Regions from separate parts of the Mesorhizobium sp. M1403 genome, predicted to be linked through region 2. Evidence: riboswitches for the same ligand, from Rfam matches in the RefSeq annotation. Region 2 holds a riboswitch; the other holds the start of a gene.
The links. Region 2 has a riboswitch for S-adenosylmethionine ahead of NKH01_RS17725 (O-succinylhomoserine sulfhydrylase). Riboswitches for the same ligand answer to the same signal wherever they lie in the genome.

Region 1 (7,761 bases), on a different contig from region 2:
TCCAGGAAAATTGTGAACGGTTTTCCGTCCGGATTGCGTCAAACAAAAAGATAGACCGGTTCGGCGTTTCCGTGAAACGATGAACCGTTCTGGGGCGGTACTGCCTGCGATCGGCTTGCCGCGGCTTATCCCTTCGGCGGGTGTTCGACTGCCTGGCGGCCGAAATCCGGTACGTCGATGTCCTGGCCGGCCTCGATAATCGAGCGGCGGACAGCGCGGGTGCGGGTGAACAGGTCGAACAGCTTTTCGCCGTCGCCCCAGCGGATCGCCCGCTGCAGCGAGGATAGATCTTCCGAGAACCGCGCCAGCATTTCGAGGATGGCGTCCTTGTTGTGCAGGCAGACGTCGCGCCACATGGTCGGGTCGGACGCCGCGAGACGGGTGAAGTCGCGAAAGCCGGAAGCCGAGTATTTGATGACCTCGGACTTGGTCACCGACTCCAAATCGTCGGCGGTACCGACGATGTTATAGGCGATGATGTGCGGCAGGTGCGAAACGATGGCCAGCGTCATGTCGTGATGCTGCGGGTCCATCGTGTCGATGTTGGAGCCGCAGCGGCGCCAGAATTCCGAGAGCTTTTCCAGCGCCACGGGATCGGTGCCGGCCAGCGGCGTGAAAATGCACCAGCGGTTCTCGAACAGTTCGGCAAAACCGGCATCCGGTCCCGATTTTTCGGTGCCGGCCAAAGGATGGCCGGGGATGAAGTGCACGCCATCAGGCACATGCGGCTGCATCTGCGCGATCACCGATGCCTTGGTCGACCCGACATCGGTGAGGATGGCGCCCTTCTTCAGCGCCGGTGCGATCTCCTGGGCGACCGTGCCTGAAGAGCCGACCGGCACCGAAACGATGACCAGATCGGCATCGCGAACCGCTTCTTTCGCATCTGTCGTGTAGGTGTCGCCAAGGCCGAGTTGGCTCGCCCGCTCCAGCGTCGCTTCGCTGCGCGTCGAAATGGCGACTTGGCCGGCAAGTCCCTCGCGGCGGATGACGCGGGCCAGCGACGAACCGATCAGGCCGATGCCGACCAGCGCGATCTTTTCGAACATCGGTGAGGTCATGGTGCCCTAGCTTTTCAGGAATGTCGCGAGTGCTGCGACAACGCCGCGATTAGCCTCTTCGGTGCCGATGCTCATGCGCAGCGCGTTGGGAAAACCGTAGCCGGAAACGCGCCGCAATATGTAGCCGCGCGCACTGAGGTAGTCGTCGGCGGCCGCCGCCGAATGCTTTTTGTCCTCGGGAAAGTGGATCAGGATGAAATTGCCGACGCTCGGGGTCACCCGCAGCCCGAGCCCGGTCAATTGCTCGCTCAGCCAGGCCAGCCAGGTCTCGTTATGCGCGACGCTGCGCTCGATATGAGCCCGGTCGCGGATCGCCGCGATGCCTGCCTCGATCGCCGTCGCATTGACGTTGAAGGGCCCGCGCACGCGGTTGATCGCGTCGATGACGTGCGTTGGCGCATAGATCCAGCCGATCCTCGCGCCACCGAGGCCCAATTTCGAGAAAGTGCGGGTCATGACTACGTTTTCCGCGCTGCCCACCAACTCGACGCCAGCTTCATAGTCGTTGCGCCGGACATATTCGGCGTAGGCGGCATCCAGCACCAGAAGCACGTTTCGCGGCAGGCCCGCATGCAGGCGGCGCACCTCCTGGAACGGCACGTAAGTGCCGGTCGGGTTGTTCGGATTGGCAAGGAAGATGATCCTGGTACGCGGCGTCACCGCGGCGAGGATCGCATCGATGTCGGCGCGTTCATCAGTCTCCTTGACCGTTACCGGGACGGCACCGGCCGACTGGATGTAGATCTTGTAGACCATGAAGCCGTGTTCGGTGATGATGGCTTCATCGCCGGGCGCGAGGTAGGTCTGCGCAAGCAGGCCCAGGATCTCGTCGGAACCGTTGGAGCAGACGATGTTCGCCGGATTGAGCCCGTGCACGTCGGCGATCGCCTCCCGCAGGCGCCTGGCGCTGCCGTCGGGATAGACCGCGAGCTTGTCGGCGACCGCGCGCGCGGCCTCTATCGCCTTTGGCGAAGGACCGAGCGGGTTCTCGTTCGCCGACAGTTTGTGGACTTTGACGACACCTTCAGGCGCCGCGCTCTTGCCGGGCACATAGGCTTCGATGTCCATGATGCCGGCGCGGGGCGTTGGACGTGTCTGATCCGGTGTCTGGCTCATTCCATGAAATCCGTCGAGGAAGCCTCCATCCGGAAGCCGCAGCGGAAATACAAGCCGTGGCCCGGAATGTCGAGGGGCGGCAATTCGGGATCAATAACTTGCCGTTGACGAAGCCATGCGTCAGTCCTAGAAGAGCAGCGACAGTTCCGTGGTGATTTGGCCGGTCGGCTTGCAGCCACGTTAAACAACTTGCTAAAGGGCCGTTTGCATCTTGTAACCGGCTTTGCGAAGGCATGGCCGGTTTTTTGTTGCCCTGACTGGTTGTTGCCCGGACCGGCGGACAACTGAAGGCCGGGCAAGGAGATGTGATGGTCGCTTTGCGCGCGCGAAAAACCAACAACGAGGCCGACCAGCCGTCGAGCCCGGTGTTGCGTTTCGGCGCCGACAAGCCGCTCAAGCTCGACGCCGGCACGCTGCTGTCGCCGTTCCAGATCGCCTACCAGACCTATGGCACGCTCAACGACGCGCGCTCCAACGCCATCCTCGTCTGCCATGCGCTGACCGGTGACCAGCATGTCGCCAACACCAATCCGGTGACCGGCAAGCCGGGCTGGTGGGAAGTGCTGATCGGCCCCGGCAAGATCATCGATACCGACCGTTTCTTCGTCATCTCGTCCAACGTCATCGGCGGCTGCCTCGGTTCCACCGGCCCCGCCTCGACAAATCCCGCAACCGCCAAGCCTTACGGGCTCGACCTGCCGATCATCACCATCCGCGACATGGTGCGGGCGCAGCTGATGCTGGTCGAGCATTTCGGCATCGAACAGCTGTTCAGCGTGCTGGGCGGCTCGATGGGCGGCATGCAGGTGCTGCAATGGGCCTCCAGCTATCCCGAGCGCGTCTTCTCGGCCCTGCCGATCGCCACCGGCGCCCGCCATTCCTCGCAGAACATCGCTTTCCACGAGGTCGGCAGGCAAGCGGTGATGGCCGACCCCGACTGGCATGGCGGCAAATATTTCGAGCACGGCAAGCGACCGGAAAAGGGGCTGGCGGTGGCGCGCATGGCCGCCCACATCACCTATCTGTCGGAAGCAGCGCTGCACCGCAAGTTCGGCCGCAACCTGCAGGACCGCGAAGCGCTGACCTTCGGTTTCGATGCCGACTTCCAGATCGAGAGCTATCTGCGCCATCAGGGCATGACCTTCGTCGATCGCTTCGATGCCAACTCCTATCTCTACATGACCCGGGCGATGGACTATTTCGATCTCGCCGCCGACCATGGCGGCCGGCTGGCCGATGCCTTCGCCGGCACCAAGACCCGTTTTTGCCTGGTCTCCTTCACCAGCGACTGGCTGTTCCCGACCGAGGAGAGCCGCTCGGTCGTTCACGCGCTGAACGCGGCCGGCGCCTCGGTATCGTTCGTCGAAATCGAGACCGACCGCGGCCACGACGCCTTCCTGCTCGACGAGCCGGAACTGTTCGCCGCCATCAAAGGCTTCATCGCCTCGGCGGCGCGGGCGAGAGGGCTCGGCGCATGACCCCGAAAGGTTGCAGGCTTTTCGGATCAGGACCATGTGCCAGGCATCAGCGCATGACCCTGAAAAGTTGCAGACTTTTCGGATCGGGATCATGCGCCGAGCAAGAGGCGAGCTCATGAGCGTCAACCGCGCCCAGCGCGTCGACCTCGAAGTCGTCGCCGATCTCATCCCGCCGCAGTCGCGGGTGCTGGACGTCGGTTCCGGCGACGGCCTGCTGCTCGAATTGCTGCAGGCGACCAAGAAGGTCGACGGCCGCGGGCTGGAACTGTCGCAGCGCGGCGTCAACGAATGCGTGGCGCGCGGCCTGTCGGTCATTCAAGGCGATGCCGACAAGGACCTCCAATTCTATCCCGACAAGGGCTTCGACTTTGTCGTCTTGTCGCAGACCTTGCAGGCGACCCGCAATCCGAAGCTGGTGCTCGACGAACTGCTCCGGATCGGCAACCGCGCCATCGTCTCATTTCCCAATTTCGGCCACTGGCGGGTGCGCTTTTCGCTGCTCTTCAACGGCCGAATGCCGGTGACCAAGGACCTGCCCTATTACTGGTACGACACCCCCAACATCCATTTCTGCACCATTCGCGATTTCGTCAATCTATGCGACGAGCTGGGCGCGACGGTGGAAAAGGCAACCGCGCTCGACGCCAACGGCCAGCGGATCGGCTTCTCGATGCCGTGGTGGTTCTGGAACTTTTTCGGCCAGCAGGCGGTATTTCTGCTGAAACGGTAGCAGGCCGCCCGCGAGCCGATCATTCCCCTTATTCAAGCACGTCGGTGGCCTTGTGCGGGTGCTCGACGCCGTCGACGAAGACCACGTCGGACTGAGAATTCGCGGTGCGCAGCGGCAAGATCTCCTGATAGGCGGGCGAGCGGTACCATCCGCGCGCCTGCTGCATGTCTGGAAACTCGATCATGACGAGGTGCCCCGGCCAATTGTTTTCAACCACGTCCACCTCGCTGCCATGCACAATGAAGCGCCCGCCGAACGGCTCAAGCGTGGCATCGATCTTCTGCAGGTACTCGACGATCGGCGGCCCCGGCGTGACCTGGCGCATATGGGCGACGGCGTAGGCGGTCATGGTGTAACTCCTTGTGGTCGAAAGCCGGACAACCGGCTTGATGGGAGCAGTTTGCCGGGACGTTGCGCGCTGGTCGATTACCCCCGAGGTAATGACACCGAATACAAAACTGGCGCGCCGCTGCCGTCACCTGAAAGATATTTCTGCCTGGCACCGATGATTTCCGCCCACCTGCGCTGTCCTTATCGATGGGCGCGCCTGGATGGTCCGGCGGCCGGGAACAGAGAGGTGATCCATGGGATCGTTGCAAAATCAGAATGTCGTCGTCGTCGGAGGCAGCCGGGGTGTCGGCCGCTCCATTGCGGAGGTCGCCCTCAAGGAGAAAGCGACGGTGCTGGCGGTCGCCCGCGGAAAACAGGCCCTGGCGCAATTTGCCTGGGAGGTCTCCGGCGTGAAGACGCTCGCGATCGATGCGACGGTGGACTCCGCCCCCGATAAGGTCTTCGCCGCGCTTGAGCCGGACGTGCTGGTGATCTGCGCAGGTGCGCTGGCCCCTTCCGCGCCGGTGCATGAACAGAACTGGAAGGCCTTCTCGGCAAATTGGGACACCGACGTCAAGGCGTCGTTCCTGTTTTGCCGGGCCGCTCTGCGCCGTCCGCTCAAGCCGGGAACCCGGATCGTTCTGATCTCCAGCGGCGCGGCCTTGACCGGCGGACCACCCAATGCCGGCGGCTATGCCGGCGCAAAACGCATGCAGATGTTCCTGGCCGGTCATAGCCAGAAGGAGTCGGACCGGCTTGGCCTCTGCCTGCGCTTCATGGCGCTCGCGCCGATGCGGATCATGCCGGAGACCGGCGTGGGCAAGGCCGGCGTCGACAGCATCGCGGCCTATATGGGCATCCAGCCGGCGGACTTCATCGCCGCCATGACCGACATGCAGACGCCGGCCGATGTCGGACGGGCGGTGGTCGCACTCGCCACCGGCCAGCCGCAAGGCAGTTCCTTCATGGTGAGCGGGAGCGGGCTTGCCCCGGCCGCCTGAGGCGCGCGTAATGCAAACCTGACCCGGAACCCGAAAGTAGCATGACAGACGCTCAACCACCTCTGGAACCGGCACGCCAGCCGATCCTCGATCGGCTGGCCTTCGAGAAGGTCACGGCCGCGCATCGCCGCGAGCTCAAGCTGCATTGCTATCGCATGATGGGTTCGCTGCACGAGGCCGACGACCTCGTCCAGGACACGTTGCTTCGCGCCTGGCGCGCAAGGTCGGAGTTCGACGGGCGGGGTTCGGTTCGCGGTTGGCTCTATATGATCGCGACCAATGCTTGCCTTAACGCCATCAAGGCGAGGTCGAGGGCGCGTCGCATTCTCCGGGAACCCGGACGGCCGCCGTCGCACGGGGCGGCCATAGGCGGGGCCGTAGCTGACGTCGCGTGGCTGGAGCCCTACCCCGACGCCGAGCTTCCAGACATTGCCGGCAGCGAGCCAGGTCCGGAAGCCCGTTACGAGAGCCGCGAGGCCGTCCAGCTCGCCTTCGTCGCCGCTATCCAGGATCTGCCGCCCAGGCAGCGCGCCGCGCTGCTGCTTGCCGACGTCCTGGGATGGTCGGCCGTCGAGACGGCGCGTTTGCTGGGCGGATCGACGGCTTCGATCAACAGCGCGTTGCAGCGCGCCCGCGCAACGCTGACGGCGCGCTATCCTGGCGGACGGCCGGCCAGCCGATCACGGCCCAACCCCGAAGAAGGCCTGCTGCTCGAACGTTACATGCAGGCCTGGCAGGCCGCCAATCTCGAAGGTTTGATCGAGCTCCTGCGTGAGGACGCCATCTATACCATGCCGCCTTGGCGCGAATGGTATCAAGGCCGCGAAGCGATCCGCGGTTTCTTCGAGACCGTCTGGCCGAGGTTCGGCGGCTTCCGCACGCTGGCCACCGCGGCCAATGGCCAGCCGGCGGTCGGGGTCTATTCCCGCAGCCACGATGACCCGGCGTGGCGGGCCCATTCCCTGCATGTGTTCGAGCCAGCCGAGGGCGGGATCGCTTCCTTGACGATCTTCATAGGGCCGCTCGGGCCATCTCTGTTCCCGGCCTTCGGCCTGCCACCGGCCTAGCTTACCCGTGGGCAAGCCTTACCGGTCGAGTTCCGGGAAATACGGGTCGGAGAAAAACCGCCGGTCGCGCTCGCCTTGCAGGCAGTCGATCGGTGCGTCGATGCGGATCGTCCTCGGATCCTCCTTGGGATACTCGACGCCGCTGACCTCGAGGATCAGTTTGCGGCGAGTGGCGGTGGCGAATTCGGAAACCGCATAGATTGGCAGGACGAACGACCCCGGTCCGCCGGTGACGCATTCGGCATAATACCGGTCGAGATGGCTGAAGGTCGGTGACGGGCTGATCAGGATCGGCAACCCGTTGATGACGATGCCCTTCGCCAGCGCCGCATCGCGTGCCGTTGTGACCGGCAAGCCGGTGTTGTTTGGGCCATCGCCAGAGACGTCGATGACGCGGCGTTTGGCCACGAAGGCCGTGCCATCGAAAAGCTCGGCGCCGAAGGCCACGGCACCGGAAATCGAGGTGCCGCGGAAGCTCCTGAACGGGCGGGCCGCGATCTTGTCGGCGAAAGCGTTGGCGCTCTCCTTGCTGTCGATGACGTGCCAGGCAATGACCGCATCGTCGCGGATGGTGCCGGCCCATTCGAAATAGGCGATGGCGATGCGGCCGGAAGGGCCGGCACGCACGGCATTGATGAAGTCGGGATGGCGCAGCGCCGCGACATAGCCGGCGCGCTGCAGGGCAAACTCTCTTTCATCCATCGACTGCGAGATGTCGACGGCCAGCACCAGCTCGACGTCGACGGCAATGGCATTGGCGGGCGCGGCCACAGGTGCTGCCGGGGCGCAGGCAAGGCAGGCGAGCAGGGCGAGAGCGTCAAGCATGGCCGATCGGAACGTTCCCATCTGAAACGATCGCGATAGTTTTTCGCCGCGATCGCGGCGAAATAAAGCTTGGCTTCTATTTCTTTCGGCGGGCCGAGGCGATAATCGGGGGCGGTTCGATGGCGCCTGCCCTGACACGGGCCGGCTTGAGGG
Region 2 (7,761 bases):
ACAAGGGCAACGGTACCATGGCAGTGGCGCCCGGCGCGGCGCTCATGTCGCCCGCCTTCGCCCAGGATGCCGGCGAGGAGCCGGAAATCGCCGGAATCTATGTGATCGGCGACGACGGCGCCCCGTTCCGCGTCGGCTTCACGCTGTCGAACGAGTTTTCCGACCACGTCACCGAGCGCGTGAATTATCTCTTCCTCGCCCATTCGAAACTGCGCAACGCCTCGTTCGGGCCGGAGATCCTGATCGGCGATTTGCCATCCGATATCCGCGGCGCTTCACGCATCCTGCGCCACGGCAAGCTGCTTTGGGAAAAGCCGTTCCTGTCGGGCGAGGCGAACATGTCGCACACCATTGGCAATCTCGAGCATCACCACTTCAAATACTCGGCCTTCCGCCAGCCGGGCGACGTGCATGTGCACATGTTCGGCACGGCGACGCTGTCCTTCGCCGACGGCATCAGGACGGAGGCTGGCGACGTGTTCGAAATCGAGGCGCAGGATTTCGGCCTGCCGCTGCGCAACCCGCTCGAAATCGAGCAGCCGGTGAAGGTCGCCGTGAAGGCGCTTTGAGCCGGCATAGGCCGCAAGTAAGGGGAAGCTCAGCGCGCGGCGCGGAAATGCTTGGACAGTTTTAGGCCCTGCGCCTGATAGTTGGAGCCGAGATCGGTGCCGTAGAGTGCCTGCGGCCGTTTCAGCATGTGCTCGTAGACCAGCCGCCCGACGATCTGGCCATGGTCGAGAATGAACGGCACTTCGTGGCTACGCACCTCGAGCACCGCCCGGCTGCCGGTGCCGCCCGACGCCGAATGGCCGAAACCGGGGTCGAAGAAACCGGCATAATGGACGCGGAACTCGCCGACCAACGGATCGAAGGGCGTCATTTCGGCGGCGTAGAGCGGCGGCACATGCACCGCCTCGCGCGACACCAGGATGTAGAATTCGTCCGGATCGAGCACCAGCTCGCCGGCACCGCTCTTGTAGAGCGGCTCCCAGAAATCGACGACATCCTGCGCGGCGCGCTTGTCGACGTCGACCAGGCCGGTGTGGTGCTTGCCGCGATAGCCGACCAGCCCATCCTTGTCGCCGTCGAGGTCGATCGACAGCGCGATGCCGCCGCCTGAGATGTTGGGTGGTTCGGTGGCGACCAGCATCTCGGCGCGGTGCAACTCGTGCAGCTCGCTTTCCGACAACAGCGCATTGCCGGTGCGGAACCTGATCTGCGACAGCCGCGAACCGGTGCGCACGACGATCGGGAAGGTGCGCGGGCTGACCTCCAGATAGAGCGGGCCTTCATAGCCGGCGGCGATCTTGTCGAACTCGTGGCCGCGGTCGGTCATTACCCGAGTGAAGATGTCGAGCCGCCCGGTCGAGCTCTTCGGGTTGGCCGAGGCGGAAATATGCGCGGGCAGCGCCAGGCTTTCGAGCAGTGGCACGATGTAGACGCAGCCGGTTTCCAGCACGGCACCTTCGGCGAGGTTGATCTCGTGCAGCTTCAGCCGGTCGAGCTTGTCGACAACCCTGTGGTCCGGGCCGGGCAAGAAAGAAGCACGCACCCGCCAGGCCTTGTCGCCGAGCCTGAGGTCAAGGCTGGCCGGCTGGATCTGATCGGCATCGAGCGTGCGCGGCGATTTCAGCGCGCCCGTCTGGAACAGCGCGGAAATATCCTGATCGGGAAGAATGCCTGTCTGCCGCAAGGGTCTGGCTCCGTTCGAACGCCGGGCGAGGTCTTGTTCTGCCGCAGGTCCGACACTGGACGCCTTTGGCACCTGCTTGGTACAACCCTCTTAATCATGCCGGCAATTGACGCAAGCGTGGCGCGGGTCTAAAGCTCGTTATCCCGTGGTGATTTGGCCGGTCGGCTTGCAGCCACGTTAAACAAGTCGCTAAAGGACCGTCGGGCCGCAAGGCCATATGGACCGGTTGCGACTTTCGCGACCGGTTTTTTGTTGTTTGGACCATTTTTGGTGTTTGGATAGATGATGACCAAGAAGCGCGACTGGAAGCCTCAGACCGCACTCGTGCATGCCGGGACGCTGCGTTCCGGCTTCGGCGAGACCTCTGAGGCGATGTATCTCACCCAAGGCTATGTCTACGAGACGGCGCAAGCAGCGGAAGCGCGCTTCAAGGGTGAGGAGCCGGGCTTCATCTATTCGCGCTATGCCAATCCGACGGTCGACATGTTCGAAAAGCGTATGTGCGCGCTGGAAGGCGCCGAGGACGCGCGCGCCACGGCGTCCGGCATGGCGGCGGTGACGGCAGCATTGCTGTGCAGCGCCAAGGCGGGCGACCATATCGTGGCGGCGCGCGCATTGTTCGGCTCCTGCCGCTGGGTGGTCGAGACGCTGGCGCCGAAATACGGCATCGAGGCAACGCTGGTCGATGGCACTGACATCGCCAATTGGGAACAGGCGGTCAAGCCGAACACCAAACTGTTCTTCCTGGAAAGCCCGACCAACCCAACGCTGGAGGTGGTCGACATCGCCGCCGTCGCGGCACTTGCCAACTCGATTGGCGCCAGGCTGATCGTCGACAATGTCTTCGCCACGCCCTTGCAGCAGAAACCCTTGCAGCTCGGCGCCCATATCGTCGTCTATTCGGCCACCAAGCATATTGACGGCCAAGGGCGCTGCCTTGGAGGCGTTATCTTGTCGGACAAAAAATGGATCGACGAGAACCTGCATGACTATTTCCGCCACACCGGCCCCAGCCTCTCGCCCTTCAATGCCTGGACCCTGCTGAAAGGCCTGGAGACGCTGCCGCTGCGCGTACGCCAGCAGACGGAAAGTGCCGGCCGCATCGCGGATTTCCTCGCCGAGCGCCCGCAAATCGCCCGCGTCATCTATCCCGGCCGTGCCGACCACCCGCAAGCGGCCGTGGTCAAGAAGCAGATGTCGGGTGGTTCGACGCTGATCTGCCTGGATGTGAAGGGCGGCAAGCAGGCGGCCTTTGCTTTCCAGAACGCGCTCGACATCGTGCTGATTTCCAACAATCTCGGCGACGCCAAGAGCTTGATCACCCATCCGGCGACGACCACGCACAAGAATTTGACCGATGAGGCCCGCGCCGAGCTCGGCATCGGACCGGGAACGCTCAGGCTTTCCGTCGGCCTGGAAGATACCGACGATCTGCTCGAAGATATCGAGCAAGCGCTGAGAGCTGCCGGATAAGGCTGGCCGAACAGGGCGAGCGGGTTCGTACAGCCCGCGCCGGACGTGCCGGTCAGGCGCCGGACGGGGTCTCTTCCAGCTCCGCGACGGCCTTGGTCTGGATGGTCATAACGTTGCCGCGCCAGTCGACGGCGCCGCTCAGCCAGCCGCGCGCCCATATCGCCGGCAGCATGCAGTCGCGAACCATCATTGCCAAGATGGTGCGCAGCGACAGGTGCCATCCTTTGACCCAGGCCAGGGCACATTCCGGCAGGTAGGCCGCGACCAGCACGGCGATGGCGGTTGCCGGCAGGCTGACGCCGGCGTCAGCCGCCGCGATCAGCGCAAGCACCAGCGGCGGCGCCGCGCCGATCAGGATCTCGGGGGCGAAGAACAGCGCGAAGGTGACGCGGCGCAGCCGCGCCCAACGCGCCTGCCGAGACCAGATCTCGCCAAGCGTGCGCCGGCCGAGCGGCTGTTCGAACGGCGAAGCGACAAGATTGACCCGCAGTCCGAGCCGGTTGACCAGCTTGGTCGCGGCGGCGTCCTCGGCAATCTCGGCGGCCAGTGCGCGGATGCCGCCATTGGCGTCAAGCATCGACTTGTTCCACAACATGCTCTTGCCCTGGGCGAAGCCAAGGCCGAGCGCCTCTCCAGCGTACTGCCAGCGTGCCTGCAGCGTGTTGAGAAAGGCGCATTCGACCTCCCCCCAAAACCCTTCAGGCCGCGAGCCGATCGGCGTCGAGCAGACGAGGCCGGTGTCGGGCCGCCATGCCGCCATCAGCTGCTGGACATAATCGCTCGGCATAAGCACGTTGGAATCGGCAAGGATGACCCAGCGATAAAGCGCCGCTTCCCAACCCTTCACGCAATTGTTGAGTTTCGGATTGCCGCTGATGCGGTCGTCGCCGACGAGCAGCCGGGCGCGTATAGCCGGAAAACGCGCCATTGCAGCGGTGATCGACTTGACCACGGGGTCGTCGGCATGGGCGACGCAGAAGATGAGTTCGTAGCGCGGCCAGTCGAGTGAGAAGGCGCGCTCCAGCGTCTCCTCGGTAAACGGCTCGACGCCGCGCGCCGGGACGACGATCGATACCGGTAGCACGGTGGCGGCGGGCGATGCGATCCTGGCTGCTCGCTTCAGCTTCAGCGAAGCTAACAGGATGCTGGCGAGATTTGAAAGAAGGAGAGCTATGGAAAAGAGGGCGGCTGCGAATGTCGGTTCCATCGAGATCTGGTCACTCCAGAAATGCCGGCCGCCTGACGGCCGTTTTCAACAATTCGACAGAACACCGAGTCGCCCGGCACAAGCCTGCACACCATCATTGTCATGTGTCACTTAAATGACATTGTTTTTCGGCACCTGCGCTTGAGTCGGGCAAGGAGATGACGCGCATCGTTGATCAAACTGCGCTGAGCGTCGAAAGTTCCATCTACATTGCTTTGGAGCAGTTTATGTACAGCGCCGTCACCCGCAACATCGAAGTGCAGGTCAGGCCGTTCTATCTGGAGGATCACTCCGACCCGCCGCAAAACCGCTATGTCTGGGGCTACCAGGTGACCATCGACAATCAGTCGGACGAGTTCGTGCAGCTTCTGTCGCGCTACTGGCACATTACCGACGGCACCGGCAAGGTCGAGGAAGTGCGCGGCCCCGGGGTCGTCGGCGAGCAACCGGGACTCAACCCCGGCGACAGCTATCAGTATACGTCTGGATGCCCGCTCTCGACCCCGTCCGGCATCATGGTCGGGCACTACACAATGCGCAACAAGCGGGGCGAGACCTTCGACGTCGCCATCCCCGCCTTCTCACTCGATTTGCCAGGCACGCGGCGCACCGTCAATTGACGTTCACTTTGATTCCTCTTCCCGCCTTGCGGGGCGAGGAACCCAAGTTCTGCGAAGGCAGCCGCACTGACGCTCGTTATTGAGCCGCTGCAAATTCCGCCGGGTCGAAGTCATATTGCTTCGAGCAGAATTCGCAGGCGACGTGAATGCTACCATCCTCGGTGCTGTCTCTGATCTCCTCGGCGGAAAAACCCTCGAGGATGCCGCGGATCTTCTCCCTCGAGCATGAGCACTGGTCGGCGACCGGCACGCCGCCGAAGACGCGGACACCATGCTCGTGGAACAGCCGGTAAAGCAGCCGCTCGGCGCCGATAGTCGGATCGATCAGCTCGGTCGGTTCAATGGTACCAAGCAGCGCCAGCAGTTCCTGCCAGGAATTGTCGGTCGGGTCGTGGATTTCCTCACGCGGATCGCCGTCGCCCCCGGGAAGGTCGGGTACGCGCATGCGTTCCGGCGACTGCGGCAGGAATTGTGCCAGCAGGCCACCGGCGCGCCATTGCTCGCGGGCACCGCCGACGCCGGGCGTCAGAAGCTTGGCCACCGAAAGCCGTAGGTCGGTCGGAATCTGCTCCGATTGGCGGAAATAGGTGCGTGCGGCTTCTTCCAGCGTGACGCCGTCGAGCTGGACGATGCCCTGGTAGCGTTGCGTGTGGGCGCCCTGGTCGATTGTCAGCGCCAGGACGCCGCTGCCGAGCAGCGTCTGCGGCGACGTCTCGCCGGCAGCCGTCAAAGCCTCCAGCCGGTCGGCATCGAAGCGGGCATAGGCGCGCAGCGCGTGCGGCGTGGAGAAATCCGCGACCAGCATATCGACCGGCCCGTCGGTGCGGGTCTGCAGAATGAACTTGCCCTCGAACTTCAACGAAGTTCCGAGCAGGACGGTCAGCACACAGGCTTCGGCCAGTAGTCGTGCCACCGGCTCGGGATACTCGTGGCGGCTGAGAATAGCGTCGAGCATCGGCCCGAGCTGGACGGTACGGCCGCGCACGTCGAGCGGGCCGACCTCAAACGGCACGACATGGTCGTCGCCGGCGTAGCCGAACTCGCCGAGCTTGGGTTGATGTTCAGCCAATTGACGAGTTTCCAACATGACAAAGCTCCGGGGCGCGGCGATGCCGCCCTCCGGGGCGCATGCGACGAGACGCGCTCGATTTGCGTGATGCGCCTGAGATAGGCACCACGAACTCCCGGATCAAGGCGGCCCGGATCAAGCGCCCAGGCACCAGGCCAAAACCGCCTTCTGGGCGTGGAGCCGGTTCTCGGCCTCGTCGAACACCACCGAATGCGGCCCATCGATGACCTCGTCGGTAACCTCCTCACCGCGATGCGCCGGCAGACAGTGCATGAACAGCGCGTCCGGCTTGGCTTTCGCCATCAGGGCCGCGTTGACCTGATAGGGCAAGAAGACATTGTGGCCGCGCGCACGGTGCTCCTGACCCATCGAGACCCAGCAGTCGGTGACGATGCAGTCGGCCTCGTGAACGGCCTCCTCGGGCGAACGAGTGAATTTCAGCTTGCCGCCATTGGCCTTCGACCAGTCGACATGCCTCTGAGCCGGTTCGCTGCCTTCGGGCACGGCGACGTTCAGCTTGAAGCGGAACCGCGCAGAGGCCTCCAGTAAAGAATGCAGGACATTATTGCCGTCGCCGGTCCAGGCGATCGTCTTGCCGGCCACCGGACCGCGGTGCTCTTCGAAGGTCATGATGTCGGCCATCAACTGGCAGGGATGGGTTTCGTCGGTCAGCCCGTTGATGACGGGCACCGTAGCGTTTTCCGTCAGTTCCAGCAGCCGGTCATGCGAGGTGGTGCGGATCATGATGGCATCGACATAGCGCGACAGCACCTTGGCCGTGTCTGCAATAGTCTCGGAACGGCCAAGTTGCATCTCGGTGCCAGTCAGCATGATCGTCTCGCCACCCAACTGCCGCATGCCGACGTCGAACGACACGCGCGTGCGCGTCGAGGGCTTGTCGAAGATCATCGCCAGCACCTTGCCTTCGAGCGGCTTGGTGCGTTCGCCGGCCTTGAGCCTCGCCTTTCGCACAGCTGCGTCGTCGAGCATGAAGCGCAGATCGCCTTCGGAAACGGCGGAAAGATCGGTGAAGTGGCGAAGGGACATCAGGAATTCCAGGATTACTTCGCGGCGGCAGCGACGATGGCATCCGCCAGGCTCTTGGCGCCGGCACGAATGCGCTCGAGCCCCTCGTGGATCTCGGCATCGGTGACGGTGAGAGGCGGCAGCAGACGGATAACGTTGTCGCCGGCCGGAACCGTCAAGAGATGCTGGTCGCGCAGTGCCACCGTAACCTTGGTGTTGGGCATCGCGCATTTAAGGCCGAGCATCAGGCCGGTGCCCCTGATGCTTTCGATAACGTCCGGAAATTCGTCGGCGACACCGGCCAGCCCCTGTTTCAAGAGCAGCGCCTTGCGCCGGACGTCATCGAGAAAGCCGTCTTCCAGCACCACGTCGAGCACGGCGTTGCCGACCGCCATGGCCAGCGGATTGCCGCCGAAGGTGGTGCCGTGCACGCCGGCGGTCATGCCGGCCGCTGCCTCGTCGGTGGCGAGGCAGGCGCCCATCGGGAAGCCGCCGCCGATGCCCTTGGCCACCGCCATGAGGTCGGGTGTGACACCCGCCCACTCATGCGCGAACAGCTTTCCGGTGCGGCCGACGCCGCATTGGACCTCGTCGAAAATCAAGAGCAGTCCGTGCTGATCGCAGAGCTGCCTGAGCCGCTTCAGCGATTGCGACGGCACTTGCCTGATGCCGC

Region 1: it holds a riboswitch for S-adenosylmethionine, as region 2 does, so the genes downstream of both, metX (homoserine O-acetyltransferase MetX) here and NKH01_RS17725 (O-succinylhomoserine sulfhydrylase) in region 2, are expected to answer to the same signal.

What each region holds. Positions count from the first base shown of each region.
Region 1 is NZ_JAMYKY010000018.1:74,602-82,362, forward strand. It holds gene NKH01_RS24790 (prephenate/arogenate dehydrogenase family protein) at 126-1,061, opposite strand; gene hisC (histidinol-phosphate transaminase) at 1,068-2,177, opposite strand; SAM riboswitch at 2,316-2,393, shown strand; gene metX (homoserine O-acetyltransferase MetX) at 2,486-3,655, shown strand; gene metW (methionine biosynthesis protein MetW) at 3,771-4,385, shown strand; gene NKH01_RS24810 (DUF1330 domain-containing protein) at 4,414-4,734, opposite strand; gene NKH01_RS24815 (SDR family NAD(P)-dependent oxidoreductase) at 4,970-5,716, shown strand; gene NKH01_RS24820 (RNA polymerase subunit sigma-70) at 5,758-6,783, shown strand; gene NKH01_RS24825 (DUF1194 domain-containing protein) at 6,802-7,608, opposite strand; gene NKH01_RS24830 (ABC transporter ATP-binding protein/permease) at 7,685-7,761, opposite strand, start outside.
Region 2 is NZ_JAMYKY010000010.1:19,859-27,619, reverse strand. It holds gene araD1 (AraD1 family protein) at 1-569, shown strand, start outside; gene NKH01_RS17730 (2'-deoxycytidine 5'-triphosphate deaminase) at 599-1,693, opposite strand; SAM riboswitch at 1,829-1,906, shown strand; gene NKH01_RS17725 (O-succinylhomoserine sulfhydrylase) at 1,976-3,166, shown strand; gene NKH01_RS17720 (ceramide glucosyltransferase) at 3,219-4,373, opposite strand; gene apaG (Co2+/Mg2+ efflux facilitator ApaG/CorD) at 4,601-4,993, shown strand; gene NKH01_RS17710 (Hsp33 family molecular chaperone) at 5,070-6,080, opposite strand; gene argF (ornithine carbamoyltransferase) at 6,198-7,109, opposite strand; gene NKH01_RS17700 (aspartate aminotransferase family protein) at 7,124-7,761, opposite strand, start outside.